Regions from separate parts of the Cytobacillus dafuensis genome, predicted to be linked through region 1. Evidence: a T-box and tRNA genes for the amino acid it is inferred to sense, from the RefSeq annotation. Region 1 holds a T-box; the other regions hold tRNA genes.
The links. A T-box is a leader RNA that pairs with one kind of tRNA and senses whether it is charged. The one in region 1 lies ahead of argS (arginine--tRNA ligase), so its partner is inferred to be a tRNA-Arg.
Positions count from the first base shown of each region.

Region 2: it encodes a tRNA-Arg, which carries the amino acid that the T-box ahead of argS (arginine--tRNA ligase) is inferred to sense. The anticodon was not compared.
Region 3: it encodes a tRNA-Arg, which carries the amino acid that the T-box ahead of argS (arginine--tRNA ligase) is inferred to sense. The anticodon was not compared.
Region 4: it encodes a tRNA-Arg, which carries the amino acid that the T-box ahead of argS (arginine--tRNA ligase) is inferred to sense. The anticodon was not compared.

Region 1 covers NZ_CP042593.1:324,582-328,798, reverse strand. Annotated here, with positions in the region: gene FSZ17_RS01685 (AAA family ATPase) at 1-145, opposite strand, end outside; gene argS (arginine--tRNA ligase) at 292-1,998, opposite strand; T-box leader at 2,047-2,256, opposite strand; gene FSZ17_RS01675 (GNAT family N-acetyltransferase) at 2,364-2,795, opposite strand; gene FSZ17_RS01670 (class I SAM-dependent methyltransferase) at 2,833-3,534, opposite strand; gene FSZ17_RS01665 (COG4315 family predicted lipoprotein) at 3,792-4,217, shown strand, end outside.
Region 2 covers NZ_CP042593.1:1,842,216-1,846,432, forward strand. Annotated here, with positions in the region: gene FSZ17_RS08700 (L,D-transpeptidase) at 1-332, opposite strand, end outside; gene FSZ17_RS08705 (GNAT family N-acetyltransferase) at 570-1,079, opposite strand; gene FSZ17_RS23340 (hypothetical protein) at 1,697-1,837, shown strand; tRNA gene FSZ17_RS08710 (tRNA-Arg) at 2,097-2,170, opposite strand; gene FSZ17_RS08715 (acyltransferase family protein) at 2,265-3,305, opposite strand; gene FSZ17_RS08720 (2-oxoacid:acceptor oxidoreductase family protein) at 3,676-4,217, shown strand, end outside.
Region 3 covers NZ_CP042593.1:3,573,834-3,578,050, forward strand. Annotated here, with positions in the region: gene ilvN (acetolactate synthase small subunit) at 1-200, opposite strand, end outside; gene ilvB (acetolactate synthase large subunit) at 197-1,918, opposite strand; T-box leader at 2,001-2,256, opposite strand; tRNA gene FSZ17_RS17095 (tRNA-Arg) at 2,689-2,765, opposite strand; gene FSZ17_RS17100 (metallophosphoesterase) at 2,921-3,442, opposite strand; gene FSZ17_RS17105 (XTP/dITP diphosphatase) at 3,445-4,050, opposite strand; gene rph (ribonuclease PH) at 4,070-4,217, opposite strand, start outside.
Region 4 covers NZ_CP042593.1:4,383,406-4,387,622, reverse strand. Annotated here, with positions in the region: gene FSZ17_RS20925 (gluconeogenesis factor YvcK family protein) at 1-104, shown strand, start outside; gene whiA (DNA-binding protein WhiA) at 355-1,296, shown strand; gene FSZ17_RS20915 (HPr family phosphocarrier protein) at 1,334-1,591, shown strand; gene clpP (ATP-dependent Clp endopeptidase proteolytic subunit ClpP) at 1,640-2,242, opposite strand; tRNA gene FSZ17_RS20905 (tRNA-Arg) at 2,544-2,615, shown strand; gene rpoN (RNA polymerase factor sigma-54) at 3,120-4,217, shown strand, end outside.

The DNA of each region.
Region 1 (4,217 bases):
TTACTATCATTTTTCTAAACACATCTCCACGAACATGGACACTCTTATCCATACGCTCTGAAAGAAGTTGAGCAATTGTAGATTTACCAGATGCCATTATACCAGTGATTAAAAATATTCCCTTTTCATTTTCATTTTTTATCATACTCATTCCCCCGTTATTTTTTGTCATAAGAGGACATCCACTCATCTTATCTGAATAATATTAATTTTATTAGCGAATATATATCTTTATTCACAGGGCATATTTACAAAACGAGTAAAAATCATTTTGAATAACGATCGGACCTATCACATTTGCTCAGGAGCTTTAAGTCCTAACAAACGCAATCCTTCTTTTAAAACAATTGCTACTGCCTTTACTAACTGTAAGCGTGCTTGCTGTTGATCATCTTCCTTTAAAATTTGGACGGTTCCGTAATATTTGTTAAAAGCTTGTGAAAGATCTATTGTATATTTTGCAATTTGCGAAGGGTCAAACTGATTGTATGCATGTTTAATGACATCTTCAAATTTCATTAGTAAGGATAAAATAGCCCAGGCCCTATCATCTTCATAGGTTTCATAAGAAAACAGACCTTGTTCCTCTAATTTTCCTTTTCTCAGGATAGAGCATGCACGTGCATGTGTATATTGTACGTACGGTCCAGTTTCTCCCTCAAAGGTGAGCATCGCTTCAAGAGAAAACTCAATATCATGTAAGCGATCATTTTTAAGATCATGAAAAATAACAGCACCTACTCCAACCCTCTTCGCTACTTCTTCTTTGTCTGCAAGATTAGGATTTCGCTCTTCAATATTTTTAGCTGCCAGTTTAATCGCTTCTTCAAGCACCTCTTCTAATAGAACAACTTTTCCCTTTCGAGTCGACATTTTCTTTCCATCTTTCAACATCATTCCGAATGGGATGTGGTGCATATCTTCTGACCATTCATACCCCATCTTTTTTAAGACATGAAAAACTTGATTAAAGTGAAGAGACTGTTCTCTGCCTACTACATATAAGGCTTTTGCAAAATCATACTCTCTTTTTCTAAAAAGAGATGCAGCCAAATCTCTCGTTGCATACAATGTTGCTCCATCCGATTTTTTTATAAGGCACGGTGGACTTTCATGTTCATCTAGAGTAACAACCATCGCCCCATCTGATTCTGAAAGCAGCTGTTTTTCATTGAGTAGTTCTACAACCTCATCCATCTTATCATTGTAAAATGCCTCTCCATTAAATGAATGAAACTCAATTCCCATAAGCTGATAGATCCGTTCAAATTCCTTTAAAGACTCTTCACGGAACCATTTCCATAATGAAAGTGCTTCTTTATCTCCTTCCTCTAATCTTTTAAACCATAATCGTCCTGTATCTTCAAGCCCTGGTGTTTTTTCCGCTTCTTCATGAAACCGGACATACAAAGCGAGTAATTCCTTAATCGGATTAGCTTTTACTTTTTCTTCATTTCCCCACATTTTATAAGCCGTAATTAACTTGCCAAATTGTGTACCCCAGTCACCTAGATGATTTATCTTTATTGGTGTGAACCCACACTTTTCCATGATATTCGCCAATGCGTTCCCAATAACAGTAGAGCGTAAATGGCCCATCGAAAAAGGCTTCGCAATATTAGGCGATGAAAGATCAATTGAGATGTTTTTTCCATTACCAATGGACAGACTTCCGAACTTCTCCTTCTGATTAAGCACTTCCATTACAATTTCATGCCCAATTTTCTGTTTTGCTAAAAAGAAGTTTACATATGGCCCAACAGCCTCAATTTTTTCAATATATTCATGATTAATGTTAAACATAAGATCTTGAGCAATTTGTGGAGGTGCCTTTCTTAACTTTTTGGCTAATAAAAAACACGGAAATGCATAGTCGCCCATTTCCTGTTTTGGTGGAACCTCTAGAATTTTTTCAATTTCTTCTTTAGAAAAACTATCAATCCCCATACTAATCAATGTGTCCTGAATAGATGAGATGACTATTTTTTTGTACTTCATCACCAAACCTCCTAATTTGTAATAAAAAAAACCCCATCTCTAAAATCGTTTAGAGACGAGGGTTTTGCTCGCGGTACCACTCTACTTGCTTAAAAAGCCTGCTTGAAAATGTAACGGTTATAACCGGACTTATCTACTTATCATTCAATAAGCCTTCTCCGAGGTGCGCTTCATAATCGATTTCGTACCGGGATCCCACCATCCCCAGCTCTCTATAATCGAAGCTTCGATTATTACTCTCCTCTTCTAAGAATTATCCTTTATTAATTTATTTTTCCGTATTATACACTAAATTTTACTATAAAATCCATTTTTTCTTTTAATATTCAAAAATCAATTTGCTGCTATCTTCATCCATCCTCCGCTTAAATAAGACTTTTAACAAATCCAATACTTTTTTCGGCATAGCCCATTTTAATATAAAATTTATAAGCATTTTCTCTCTCTTGACTCTTTCCGCTGTTTAGTCCGATTCCAGTAGCTCCTGTACTTCTAGCCCAGTTCTCTGCTTCTTCTATTAGTTTCATGCCTATCCCTTTATTGCGATAGTCCGAATCTACGACGAAGGCTACAATTCGAGCATAGGAACCATCCATTTCATAATAGAATCCTATTACTAAACCGATCATTCCAACAACTTTGTCATCAATAGTAGCTACCAATGTGTAGTAGCTTAAGCTTGATTCAATATGGGTAAATCTAAGTTTCATCTTTTCAATAGTAGTTGGATATCCAAGTTGAGTCATTAACGCCGCTAATTCAGGTATATCATTTGCATTTGCTTTTCTAATTTCCATGCTATCACTCCAAAGATATTTTTATATCCCGACATTTTCATGATTGAAATAGCGCAGTCAACAAGCCAGATACACCAAAAACATCATTAGGCTGTTTAATTTCCTTCATTTTTCTTATCTCAATTTCCTTGAAATCCTTAAAGATGGATCTTAATTTTTCATCAGTAAAGCCCAATCCTCCTTTTAGGCTTCTTAATCTATATACCTCCCAATCTGTTATTTCCGCACCGCCTAACGCCCCACCTGGAACAAAACAAGTAATGGCAAAGAAGCCATTTGGTTTTAAAGCTTTTTTTACTAAATTTATGTAACTCATTCTTCGGTGAGGAGCAATATGGTGAAAGCAGCCTGAATCATACACTATGTCATATGTACCTTCCTCGATGTCTAATGCAAAGATATTTTCATTGATGAAGTTTACATGGACATTCTTTTCATTTGCTCGCTCTTCTGCCCATTTAAGAGACTCTTGTGATAAATCTACGGCATCAACCGTACAGCCTTTTTCAGCAAAATAAATGGCGTTTCGACCTGGGCCACAGCCCAATTCGAGAACTTTTCCTGGCTTAAAAAGATTATTTTCAAAGTAACAAACTAAATTTTCATCTGGAGAGTTAACAAAAAACGGAACATCTCGATCACGTTCAGTATAAAAGTGATCCCAAAACTGAGTTGGCTCTCTCAATAAGGAATCTAACATTTCCATTAAATCCTCGTAATCATAAATCGTTTCTTTCAATGTTATCCCTTCTTTGCAATTAAATTTGTCTAATTTAATTATACTAAAATTTACCAATATTTTCGTTATATATAAAGTATTATTTTCAATCGCAAAAGTCCCTTTATCACAATTTATTTCTGCCTTGGCACCATTCCTAAGATACTTGTATTTCTTATGTTTTTAAGTTAACAACAAGTAAAAATTTAAATCGAACCTTTTCTAATTTTCTTTCGTTACCTTTAGTGAAAAGAATAGATGCGGAGGAGGATTTAGTGATGAAACAGTTTATGTGGCTATTCACTTTTCTTTTAGCAGGTATACTTCTTGGAGGATGCAGCTCTGAGGATGCGGACAAAAAAGATCCAGTAGAAGAAACAACTGCAGAGGAACCGGTATCAGCACTGAAGCTGATGGAAAATGAAAAAACAGGCAAGTACCTTGCTGATGCTCAAGGCATGGCACTTTATTACTTTACGAAAGATAAGCCTAATACAACAAACTGCAGTGGTGAATGTCTTGAAAACTGGCCTGCTTTCTATTCTGAACATCTAGACGCTCCTGATGGATTCAATAAAGATGACTTCGGAACAATTACTCGTGAAGATACCGGTAAGAAACAGACAACCTACAAAGGCTATCCGCTATACTACTTTGTAAACGACAAAGCACCTGGTGATGTAAACGGCCAAGGGGTCAAAGAT
Region 2 (4,217 bases), 1.5 Mb from region 1:
CTATGAATATAAACACTAGTACCAACCGGAACTTTAGAAGATAAATCTAGAACATCTTGATTAAACATTCTAATACATCCATGTGAGACATCCTTTCCAATTGATGCTGGGTTATTTGTTCCGTGTATACCGTAATGAGGTTGTGACAATCCCATCCACAGCACACCAAATGGTCCGCCGGGATTAGGTTGTTTATTGATGATTTTGTATGTCCCTGAAGGTGTTGGTGATAGTATTTTTCCTACTGCAATGGGGTAAGTTTTTATTAGCCTATTTCCATCAAAAAGCTTTAATTGATGTTTTGAAGTAGATACGTCAATCCATCTCGCCATGAAGATCAACTCCATATTTTTGATCATTGTATGATGAATACTGGCAATTGTTAATGACAGGGATTGATAATATAGTTGGTGCATGATTGGACAAATTATTGTAATAAATACTTAGAAAAACTCATCGAAAAGGATGAGAACAAAGACTTTTTTACGAATTCTTAAATAAAGAGCTGGTGGGTAAATCTAAAGAGTTTTGCAAATAGAAAAAGACCCTTACTCAATGAGTAAGGGCTTTTAAGCTTCAAATGCAAATAGCTTAAGTTCTTCAGAATCATTAGGGAGCTGAATCAGTCGTTCAAACTGTAATCCCACTTTTTCAAGCAGTTTGGCAGAAGCGTGATTGTCTTGAGCGGTGATCGCCACAATGCGATTTAACCCCAGAGTATCTTTTGCATATGCCATTACAGAAGAGGCTGCTTCATAGGCATATCCTTTTCCCCAATACTTTGGCAGAAAGGCATATCCAAGATCGACATCTTCCAATGTATCTCTTTTTACAAGACCACAGATTCCAATCGGAACATGATCTTCCTTTCGCTCCACCAAATAGAAACAGAATCCGAATTGTTCATACGAGCGAACCGCTCCATTCAAAATATAAGCCCGTGCGTCTTCAAGAGTTCTCACACCGCGATCGCCTATAAATTGCAGCCATGAGGGGTCATTTAAAAGCTCTAAAATAAATGCTGCATCATCAGTTGTTTGTAAGCGTAGGATAAGTCTTTCAGTTTCAAGAATTTTCAAAGGAAATCCACCAGCCTTTCAGGATTTTATTATTGCTAGAAATCCTATTTTTCATATGCTTCATTTTATCTTAAACTTTAAGGATAGTGAAGTACTTTCAGGAAGGTTATCAAAGCGTCAGTCTTGTACGTTGTTTATTGTTGGGGAATTGAAAGAAGCTAAGGTGGTATGGAGATACATAGGACAAGGAAACAGATTTTGTATTTAGTTTCATAAAAAAAGACCTATTTTTTAGGTCCAATGCTTGAAGAATTTTGTTTTTTAAGAATATGAAAAATTAATTCCAGTTGGCAAGCAATGATAGCAAGAATTCCAAAAATCGCTCCTATTAGAATACCAGGCAGTCCAAAAAGAAATAAACCCAATAGTACACCTGAAATTAAACAAATTAAATAGAGCATTATGTCACCTCAATACTATCCTAACTTAAATAGTAAATATTGGATAGCATTAAATGTAAATTATTGGTGGAGTAATAATGTTCAATTGAATTATTATGTTTCTCCAAAAATATGACTTACAGGCGGGTTCGTGGAGTTATTAGGAGAAATTAACAAAATTGTTGCAGGAATTTGCTTAAATCTCCCGAATTATGTATGTAAAAAGGAGATGAGGCAATGGAGCAAGTTATTGAAAAATGGATTTGCTCGAATTGCAGCATAGAGATAACAGATGAGAATGAATTTATAGATAATAACGGTGTTTGTGATGAATGTTATAGTATCCCAATAAAGAAGAAACTTAAATTAATCATTTGATGGAACATGTCTTCTTTTATCGAATAGTAAGGTGGAAGGAGATCTTTTCGTGATTAAAAAATGCATACTGATTTTAATATTATTTACGTTTTTACCTGTTTCCGTAATAAGTAATTAGCATCCATCGGGGTGCTTTTTCTTTTGCCCAAAACAACTCAAATATCGGAGGTGGCAGGTGATGTAGATAGGAACATTTGTTTCGGAATTAAAAAAGTCGCCAATCCTTATTTACCAAGGAATTGACGACTTTCTATTTTGACGTCCCAGATAGGAATCGAACCTACGACCTACAGCTTAGGAGGCTGTCGCTCTATCCTACTGAGCTACTGGGACATTACATTAGATTTTCATTATAAACCCAATTTTCCAGTGCAGTCAATTGTTTCGAATGAAAAGGGGCGAACGGACATGCCAATCGCCCTTAGCTTTAGTTTAATAGCTTTTTTCTATAATACTTAAAAATAGTAGCTGCTCTTCTCTGCAAATTTTTGAGCTTTGATGTACTTAATTCGATTAACGGCTGTGCAAATGGAATGGTCATTTTGCTCGATAATAGCAAGGTGAGAACTAAAGAGATTCCTGCTAGCAAAAGAAAGTTTTTTGGCTCAGTAAAATAGTTTTGTATATTGCTTTCCCTAAAAAGACGTACAAAGAACCCATGAAGTAAATAAACATAAAGAGTATTCTTACCTACAGTTGTAAAGAAATATTGTTTCCTTGGAACAAGAGAGAAAAAACTAAAGACCATTATTAGGCTTAATATATAGAAGGCAAGCCGTGCAAAAACTGCCGCAATGGAATCTACCCCCATCTCTGAATAGGGTTTCGATCCAAGGAGCCATTCATGATTCATATCCGGAAATAAATAAAAACCAGTAAAAACGATAATAAAAATGGATATTGAAGCAATCTTTGCTTTAGGTAACACGATTAAAGAAAAATGCTCTTTCTTTAAATAGTAGCCAATTAAAAAAAGCGGGAAAAACACAAAAGTTCTTGATAAGCTTAAAAATTCAGTAATCCAATCAGCATATCCAACAATTAATCCAATAGCAAAAGCGACAATGATTGAGATGATGGGCTTTATTTTTGTAAATAGAATAAGCATTATATTCCAGGAAAATAAACTAATCAAAAACCATAAGGACCAATGTGGTGTTAGTGGATCAACCTCAATAGACGACTCATTGTATAGAAAATAATAAAAAAATGAATATATAACCTGAAATATGATATAAGGAAGGATTAACTTTTTCGATATTTTCGCTATATAACCTTGCTTATTAAAGCCTTTAGCAAAAAAGCCTGATATTAAAATAAATGCAGGCATATGAAAGGTGTAAATCAGCTTATATAATGTATAAACAGTCTCATTTTCTGAAATATAAGACCGTAGAAAATGTCCAAATACAACTAAAAAAATTAAAATAAATTTTGCGTTATCAAAATAATATTCACGCTTTTGCATGTCTTCCTCCTCTTTTTAGACCCCCTAAAAAGATTTTTTTATTATACACCCACCCTATCATGAATAAAACCAATAAATACATGTGAATGAAAGGATGAATTTCCAAAAAAAGCAATTAGTATACTTTATCTTACTGTTATAATACATAAAAACATCTGTTATATAATTGTGTATGCGTTTTCAGAGTTTATTTAATTGGGTTTTAGAAAGAAATATAATTCTGTTCCAATCATAAATGATGAAATGTTTGACTTTTGTCACAGCAGTTAATAAACCTTTCAAATACAATAACTTTTAGGGGGAATGTAAACACAATTAGAAAGCTTTTTTCAAATTAGCAAAAGACATGAAGAATATTGGGAGGGTGAATATGTCAATTTTACCTAAGAAAAATGAACTTGGATTTTTTGAAATTAGACTGGAGTCAATTGGTGGACTAGGTGCCAATTTGGCTGGGAAAATGCTGGCGGAAGCTGGTGTATTAGGGCTTGGCCTAAACGGATCAAACTTTTCTTCCTATGGATCTGAAAAAAAAGGTTCTCCTGTGAAAAGCTTTATCCGCTTTTGTGATAATGATGTAGAAATACGCGCACATAGCCCAATCGAGCAGCCTCATGTGATCGGTGTTTTTCACGAAGCATTATATAAAACTGTCGATGTAGTTAGCGGCCTTATGCCGGATGGAATTCTATTAGTCAATTCAATTAGGAGTTTTGATGATATTAAAAAAGATTTGAAATTAGAATATGGCACGTTAGCAATCGTTGATGCATTGCAAATTGCTGTCGAAGAGAAAACAAAAGTAAATACAGCTATGCTCGGGGCGTTATTCCGGATTTGTGACTTCCTTGACCCAGAATCAATGAAGAATGTAATCCGCAGCACATTTGAAAAGAAATATCCACATCTAGT
Region 3 (4,217 bases), 1.7 Mb from region 1:
TTATTTAGCTGTTTTGTAATTTGTTCTGTTTCTCGATCACTATCTACATGTATCACACATGTAATTCTAGATACCCCTTCATGTTCAGTTAGCCCAACAGAAATACTTTCAATATTATAATTTCGCTTGGAAAATAAATTAGTAATTCTATTTAATACCCCAGGGCGATTTAATACTGTCATACTAATCGTTCTTTTCAAGGCTTAGCACCTACCATTTCATGCAATCCTTTTCCTGGTGCGATCATTGGATATACATTTTCATTTGGATCAATTCTAAAATCTAGCAGAACTGGCTCACGATTATTTAGAACCTCGTTTAATATTTCCTCTGCCTGTTCCACTGAACTGATGACATAACCTTTTATTTCATAGGCTTCAGCTAGTTTCACAAAGGAAGGCTGCACGGAGATTTTACTATGAGAAAAACGTGATTCATAAAAAATCTCTTGCCACTGGCGGACCATTCCTAAAGAGTGATTATTAAAAATGCAAATCTTAATCGGGAGGTTAAACTCCCTAATAACTGCAAGCTCTTGAGTCGACATTTGGAAGCCAGCATCTCCTAGAACGGCAACCACACATGCATCTGGATCAGCAAACTGAGCTCCGATACTGGCTGGGAGGCCAAATCCCATCGTTCCTAATCCTCCTGAAGTCACCCATCTATCTGCTTGATTGAAACGATAATATTGTGCAGCCCACATTTGGTGCTGACCAACATCTGTTACCACAATAGCTTTACCTTCCGTTTTCTTGAAAAGCATTTCCATTGTCTTTTGAGGTTTTATAGAACCTTCGCTTGACTCGCCATAATAATAGGGGTATTCCTCCTGCCATTTTTGAATTTGTTCATGCCATTCTTTATCGGCAGGCGGCTTGCCATTTTGCTGAACTAACTGCTTTAATGCTTCTTTTGCATCCGCTACAATTGGAATGGCTGTTGGTACATTTTTTCCAATTTCTGCTGGATCAATATCAATATGGGCAACTGTTGCATTTGGAGCGAAATGCTGTAAATTTCCTGTCAGTCGATCATCAAATCGTGCCCCAATATTGATTAATAAATCACATTCACTTAATCCCATATTTGATGCGTAACAGCCATGCATTCCTGCTAACCCAACAAATAGTTTGTGATTTGCTGGAAATCCACCTAATCCTAGCAATGTATGAATAACTGGAATTTGTTGTTGCTCTGCATATTTCTTTAATTCATCTGATGCTTTTGCATGTAGGACGCCTGCTCCAGCCAGTATTACTGGCTTTTTAGCCCCGCTAACCGCTTCTGTTAATTTACGAATTTGTAAATAGTTAGGATGAAGTGTCGGCTGATATCCAGGTAAGTTTATTTCTTGCTCTATTGGAGGTTTTGATACAGAAGCTGCAATGTCTTTTGGTATATCGATCAGGACTGGTCCAGGTCTTCCGCTTGATGCTATATAAAATGCCTCTTTAACAATCCTTGGAATATCTTCAATGTTACGAACTTGATAGTTATATTTTGTTATAGGGGTTGTAATCCCAAGAATATCTGCTTCTTGAAAAGCATCTGATCCAATTACACTAGTTGCCACCTGACCAGTGAAAACGACAAGCGGTAACGAGTCCATCATGGCATCTGTAAGTCCTGTGACAATGTTAGTAGCTCCAGGACCTGATGTAGCGATGACAACTCCCGGCTTTCCTGAAATCCTTGCATACCCCTCAGCTGCGTGAATTCCCCCCTGTTCATGTCTAGGTAAAACGTGGAGAATTTTTGAATGATATAATTTGTCATAAATCGGTAAGACTGCTCCTCCTGGATATCCAAAAATCACTTCAACCTTTTCCTTCTCCAATGCTTCTAATAACAGATCAGCACCTGTGACCATTTCTGTCTCAGCCTTTGTTTCTGTAAAGGCAGCTTCCTGCAACATTCTAATTTAACCTCCTCTTTGTTCCTTTTTTTAATTCAAAATAAAAAGCCCTTTCATCCCTCATACACCTACTTATACTAGGTAAAGGGATGAAAAGGCTTTAAAACCTGTTCCACGGTACCACCCTAAATTCACGCTATTAACGTGCACTTATGAACAGCTGAAATGCTGTTCGTTTTGATAACGGGTGGTAACACCCGACCAACTCTACTAAAAGAATCTTTCAAGCTGATGCTCTGAGGTGAGTTCACTTTATGAAGGAATTACCGGCTTTCAGCAGCCGCCGGCTCTCTGTAAATTCCTATGCATAAGCTACTTATCCTCTTCTTTGCTTTTTCAATATTCCTTATTTTATTACCGCTTTAAACGACTGAATTTTTAGGTTAAAAAAAACTACTTATTATAAGAGTTCGCTAACCAAAAGGAACTGTTTATTATATTTTTGAATTTTTTGTTTTCTTATATTGAGGACTATCTTACGCCCATTTTATTAAACCGTCAACACCTTATTTGTGAATTATTTGATAATTTCAACAAATCAGATTTATTGTATCCGCTTTCATTGTTGATATATTAAAGATCTGAAGCCTTTAATATTTTTTTATATTTTTTTGTGAACATAGGAAATTTTGAATCAAATTCTACAGTTAAAGTGTAATTTTGGGGAATAGCCATGTTAAACAATAATCATGAACAAAGCCTTGAAAATAAAAAAACTCACCATAAAGGTGAGTAGATGTTGGTAGATATGTAACAATTTGATGTGTTAATGGCGTCCCAGGAGAGATTCGAACTCCCGACCGACGGCTTAGAAGGCCGTTGCTCTATCCAGCTGAGCTACTGGGACATTAATAAATTTTTAAATTTTAAATGCTTTAAAAACTGTGATGTCACTTTCAAGGACAAGTTTTATTATATTAGACTAATAATCAAAAGTCAACATAAAATATAAAATATTTTCTGAGGGAAGCTTTATTGCTTCCCTCAATAAGTATATGCCGTTTACTCTTTTTTTGGAAGTGAAAATTTCTGAGTTAATTCACTAATTTCTCCTTTCTCTAATTCAAATACACGGAGATTGACCTCAGCACTTTCTATTTCCAAAATAACATATGTCTTTTCTGTTCTCCCTCTTGGCTGTTTAATGCTCCCAGGATTGATGAATAATATGTTATCGATCATTTCTGCACCAAGATAATGTGAATGGCCGAAACAAACAATACTGGCATCGAGTTCCTTTGCCCGATAGCTTAAGTTCATTAATGTCGATTTCACGGAATAGAGGTGACCATGAGTAACTAACACTCTATAATCTCCAATATTTTCTACATGATCCTCTGGAAAATTTTTATCAAAATCACAATTTCCACGAACAACTGCAAATCCATTTAAGCACGGATCATTAGCTGCTAGCTCTGAATCCCCACAATGAATCATAAGATCAACTTCCATAGCATGCTTTTCCTTAATCGAAGTTAAATCCCCGCTTAGTCTATGACTGTCGCTTACAATTAAGATTTTCATACTTATTTTCCCTCTGAAAAGAGGATTGGAAGCTGACTTTCTAACTTTCGTAGAGCATGAGCGCGGTGACTAATATGTGCTTTTTCTTCAGGAATTAGCTCTGCCATCGCTTTATCTTTTTCGATAACATAAAAAATAGGATCGTAGCCGAAACCAAATGTTCCTCTTTTTTCCCGTAAAATCATCCCTTCACATGTCCCAGTGACAGTGAAGGTTTCAAGACCAGGCGCTGCAACCGCTAATGCACAGTAAAATCTTGCTTGGCGATCGTCATCAGCAACATTTTGCAATTCTCCCAGCACCTTAACCATATTGGCTTCGTCACTTTTTTCTTCTCCTGCATACCTTGCTGAAAAAATACCTGGCCGTCCATTAAGCGCATCGATTGCTAGTCCAGAATCATCGGCAATGACGATTTTATCCAAAGCCTTCGAGATCGTTTCTGCTTTTAAAATGGCATTTTCCTCAAACGTATTCCCTGTTTCATCAACATCATGCAATTCAGGGAAATCTAATAATGTTTTGACCTTATAGCCTAATGGTCGGAACATGTCCTCAAACTCTTTTGCTTTCCCAGCATTTTTTGTGGCAATGATTACTTCCTGCATTCTAAGCCTTCCTCTCCGCTTATTTTTTCCTAGTATTTATTTTGTTTGTGATCTCTTCGCCAAGAGCTTCTTTTTGCATTTCGAATATGGCCGCAAGTCCCTCTTGTGCAGATCTTAATAATTCTTGAAGCTCATTGTAGGAAAAAGTAGCTTCTTCCCCTGTTCCC
Region 4 (4,217 bases), 860 kb from region 1:
TTGTTGATTATGATGGCGGAAAGATTCGTCACGATACAAAAGAAGTCGCAGAAATGTTATACTCTTTCCTAATGAATGAAATAAATATGCAGAATAAATATTAAAGTAAGGTATAGAACATTGAGTGGCTCGTCTTATGCTTGCCGCCGATAAGCCATTCCGTCCAGAAGGTTAAAAAGCAACCTTCTAGCCGGCGCCTTACGCTTTTCAATTGTCTAGCTTCAGCGCCTACCCCCTCGAGGTCACAAGCCAATCCTTCCAGAAAGGTAAAGAACACCTTTCCGAAAGGCTCGTCTTGTGCTTGTCGGGGGTGATCAAGGCGCCTACGCTTTTCTACTAGGAGGTGAAGGAATTATGTCTTTCGCTTCAGAAACGAAAAAGGAATTAACGAATCTGGAAGTTAAGGATTGCTGCGGAAAAGCGGAGTTGTCTGCGCTTATTCGAATGAACGGATCGCTATCTTTCTCCAACAGAAAGCTAATTGTCGATATACAGACTGAAAATGCAGCTATCGCAAGAAGAATCTATATTCTTATAAAGAAGAACTATCAAGCACAGGTAGAGCTCCTTGTCAGAAAGAAGATGAGACTAAAGAAGAATAATGTTTATATTGTCAGATTGTCGGAGAAGGCAAGTGAGATTCTAGATGATTTGAAGATATTAAGCGATGGCTTTGTTTTTACACATAATATTTCTGAAGCCTTGATTAAAAAGAAATGTTGTAAGCGTTCTTATTTACGTGGTGCTTTTCTAGCTGGAGGATCGGTTAATAATCCAGAAACATCATCCTATCATCTTGAAATTTTTTCACTATATAAGGAGCATAACGACTCTTTAAGTGAATTAATGAATACTTTTGGCCTGAATAGTAAAACACTTGAAAGGAAAAAAGGGTTTATTACATACTTAAAAGAAGCTGAAAAGATTACAGAATTTTTAGGTGTGGTAGGAGCGCATAATGCACTTTTAAAATTTGAAGATATTCGAATTGTTCGTGATATGCGAAATTCGGTAAATCGACTCGTAAATTGTGAAACAGCGAACTTAAACAAAACAATTGGTGCTGCCCTTCGTCAAGTAGAAAATATTCGATTTATTGATGAAACAGTCGGCCTTCATATATTGCCAGATAAACTGAAGGAAATTGCTGAACTGCGAGTTGCCTATCAGGATGTTACATTAAAGGAACTTGGTGAAATGGTTTCTGGAGGTACAATAAGTAAGTCAGGGATTAATCACCGCTTAAGAAAAATAGATGAGATTGCAGATAAACTGAGAGCAGGAGAATCGTTATGAAAAATAATCAGATTCTATTAGGGGAGGAAAGCGAGCAATGGTAGAGAAAAAGGTTGAAGTGAAACTGAAAACAGGATTACAGGCAAGACCCGCGGCATTATTTGTTCAAGAAGCAAACAGATTTTCATCAGATGTTTTTCTTGAGAAGGATGGAAAGAAAGTCAATGCGAAAAGCATCATGGGTTTAATGAGCCTTGCTGTTAGCTCAGGTTCAGTCGTGACTTTGATTGTAGATGGCAAAGATGAAGTCGATGCAATTGAAGAATTAGCTGAATTTATTCAGCAGGAAAATTAGTAAAAAACAACTCGCATGATTAGGCATGCGAGTTTGTTTTTTATTAGCTTATTTCTTTTTTTCTTCTGCTGTATTGCGTGAAATAATTTTGTCTACTAAACCGTATTCTAATGCCTTTTCAGCAGTCATGAAGTTGTCACGGTCTGTATCTCTTGCGATGACTTCTAATGGCTGGCCTGTGCGCTCTGATAGAATAGTGTTTAGTTTGTCGCGAAGGAATAGGATACGCTTAGCAGCAATTTCAATTTCAGTTGCCTGACCTTGTGCACCGCCTAATGGCTGGTGGATCATAACTTCACTGTTTGGTAAAACGAAACGCTTGCCTTTTTCACCAGCTGCAAGCAGGAAAGCTCCCATAGAAGCAGCCATTCCTGTACAAATCGTTGATACATCTGCTTTAATATACTGCATTGTGTCATAAATCGCCATTCCAGCAGTAATACTTCCGCCTGGGCTGTTAATGTATAAGGTAATATCTTTCTCAGGGTTTTCTGCTTCCAAGAATAATAATTGTGCAACAATGGAGTTTGCTACATTATCATCAATGGCACTTCCAAGCATGATAATACGATCTTTTAAAAGACGAGAGTAAATATCGTATGCACGTTCTCCACGGTTTGTTTGTTCAATAACTGTAGGGATTAGGTTCATCTTCTAAAATCCTCCTTTAAAAATGAGATAAACATACAAAGATGTAAGTAAACGATTTTTTGCTGTATGTAGTATTATGATACACTGATGGTCAATAAAGGTCAAACAAATCGCTTGGATAGATTAGCTAATTTGTTCGACACACTTTTCTTATTCCTCCGTTCCCATCATTCCCGTTGCTTCAGTTTTTAAACAAAAGTTTTCTTGCAAAGTTCAAAAAATTAACCTATAATTAATAATCGTAACACTATAGAAAGCATGATTTTTTTAAAGAGAATGCTCAAAAAACATTTCTTCATATGCCCTCGTGGTGCAACGGATAGCACGTGAGATTCCGGTTCTTAAGATGTGGGTTCGATTCCTGCCGAGGGCGCTACTTATACTTGATACTATTGCGTTTTTAAAACGTGATAGTATTTTTTTATTCATTTCAGATAGCCTGACGGTTCATGAGACCACTAAAGCAAATAAAACGCCGAGAAGCGGTCTCATGGAGGGTTCATAAGACCACCGAAGCCAAAAAATCGCCAAGAAGAGGTCTCATGGAGGGTTCATAAGACAACTAAAGCCAAAAAATCGCTAAGAAGAGGTCTCATGGAGGGTTCATAAGACCACCAAAGCCAAAAAATCGCATAGAAGCGGTCTCGTAGGGGTTTCATGAGACCACCAAAGCAAAGATATCTCCAAAAAGTGGTCTCATAAGACCGCCTTTCTTTTTACAAAAGAAGAAATGCTCAATCAAATTAAAAAAATAATAAAATTAAAGAATATATTGTCCATTAATAACCAAAGGCACTCTCACTTTCCTTAATGCCAATATCTTTCCATTCAACATTGCTCCGCCTTATTGTAAAATGGAGTGAAGGGGGGATGTATGATGAATTTACAGGCTGGGTTATGGCAGCAGCAGACATTAAAGTTAACGATGACTCAGGAGCTGACTCAGGCAATAGCCTTGCTGCAATATAATGCGCAGGAGCTTTCTGCATTCCTTGAAAATAAAGCTTTAGAAAATCCCTTATTGCAAATTGAATCCAATCATGTTCAGGCAATGGACCCCCGCTTTGATCGTACAAAACCAGCGAAAAAAAAGATTGAAAAAGATAAACAAAATTGGATCGAACAAATCGGCAGGAATGAACTATATCTAGAAGAGCACTTAAAGGCTCAGCTTGATTTTAATCTTCTTAATGCTGAAGGAGAAAAGGTATTCAACTATCTTGTTGATTGTTTGGATGAAAACGGTTACTTGCGAGTAGAGCTGGAGGAAATCGCTCTTCGCTTTCATATTTCGGAAGAGGAAGTCTTTCAAACTCTTAAGCTATTACAGGGATTGGAGCCAGCTGGAATTGGTGCCCGTAATTTGCATGAATGCATTCTTCTGCAGCTAAAGAGGCTAGAGAAGAGAAATCCCTTAGCGGAAGAAATAATAGAGAATCATTTCAGTGCTTTCGCGGAGAAGAAGTGGAAAGACATTACCAAAATTCTTGGGATTAAAATGACGGATATTCAAGAGGTTTTTGACTATGTTCAAACATTAAATCCAAGACCTGCCTCCTCTTTTCAGCACGAAAAATCGGCCTATATCATTCCAGATGTTGTCATTGATTGGGATGGGAATTCTTTTTTTGTCAGTGTTTTTGATGAAGCTTTACCGAAGATAAGCTTTAATAATGAATACTACAAACAATTTTCCTCCAATAAAGATAAACAGGTTAAACGCTTTTTACAGGACAACCAACAAGATTATTATTGGATTATGAGAAGCATAGAGCAGAGAAAAGAAACATTATCCAAGGTTTCTTTGAAAATTGTTGAAAAGCAGCAGGAATTTTTCATCAAGGGACCTTCCTATATAAGTCCGATGACTATGAAGGAAATTGCTGATGAGCTGGAAATTCATGAATCAACGGTGAGCAGGGCTGTTCGGGAAAAATATGCTCAAACCCCTTTTGGCACTTTTGAATTGAGATCC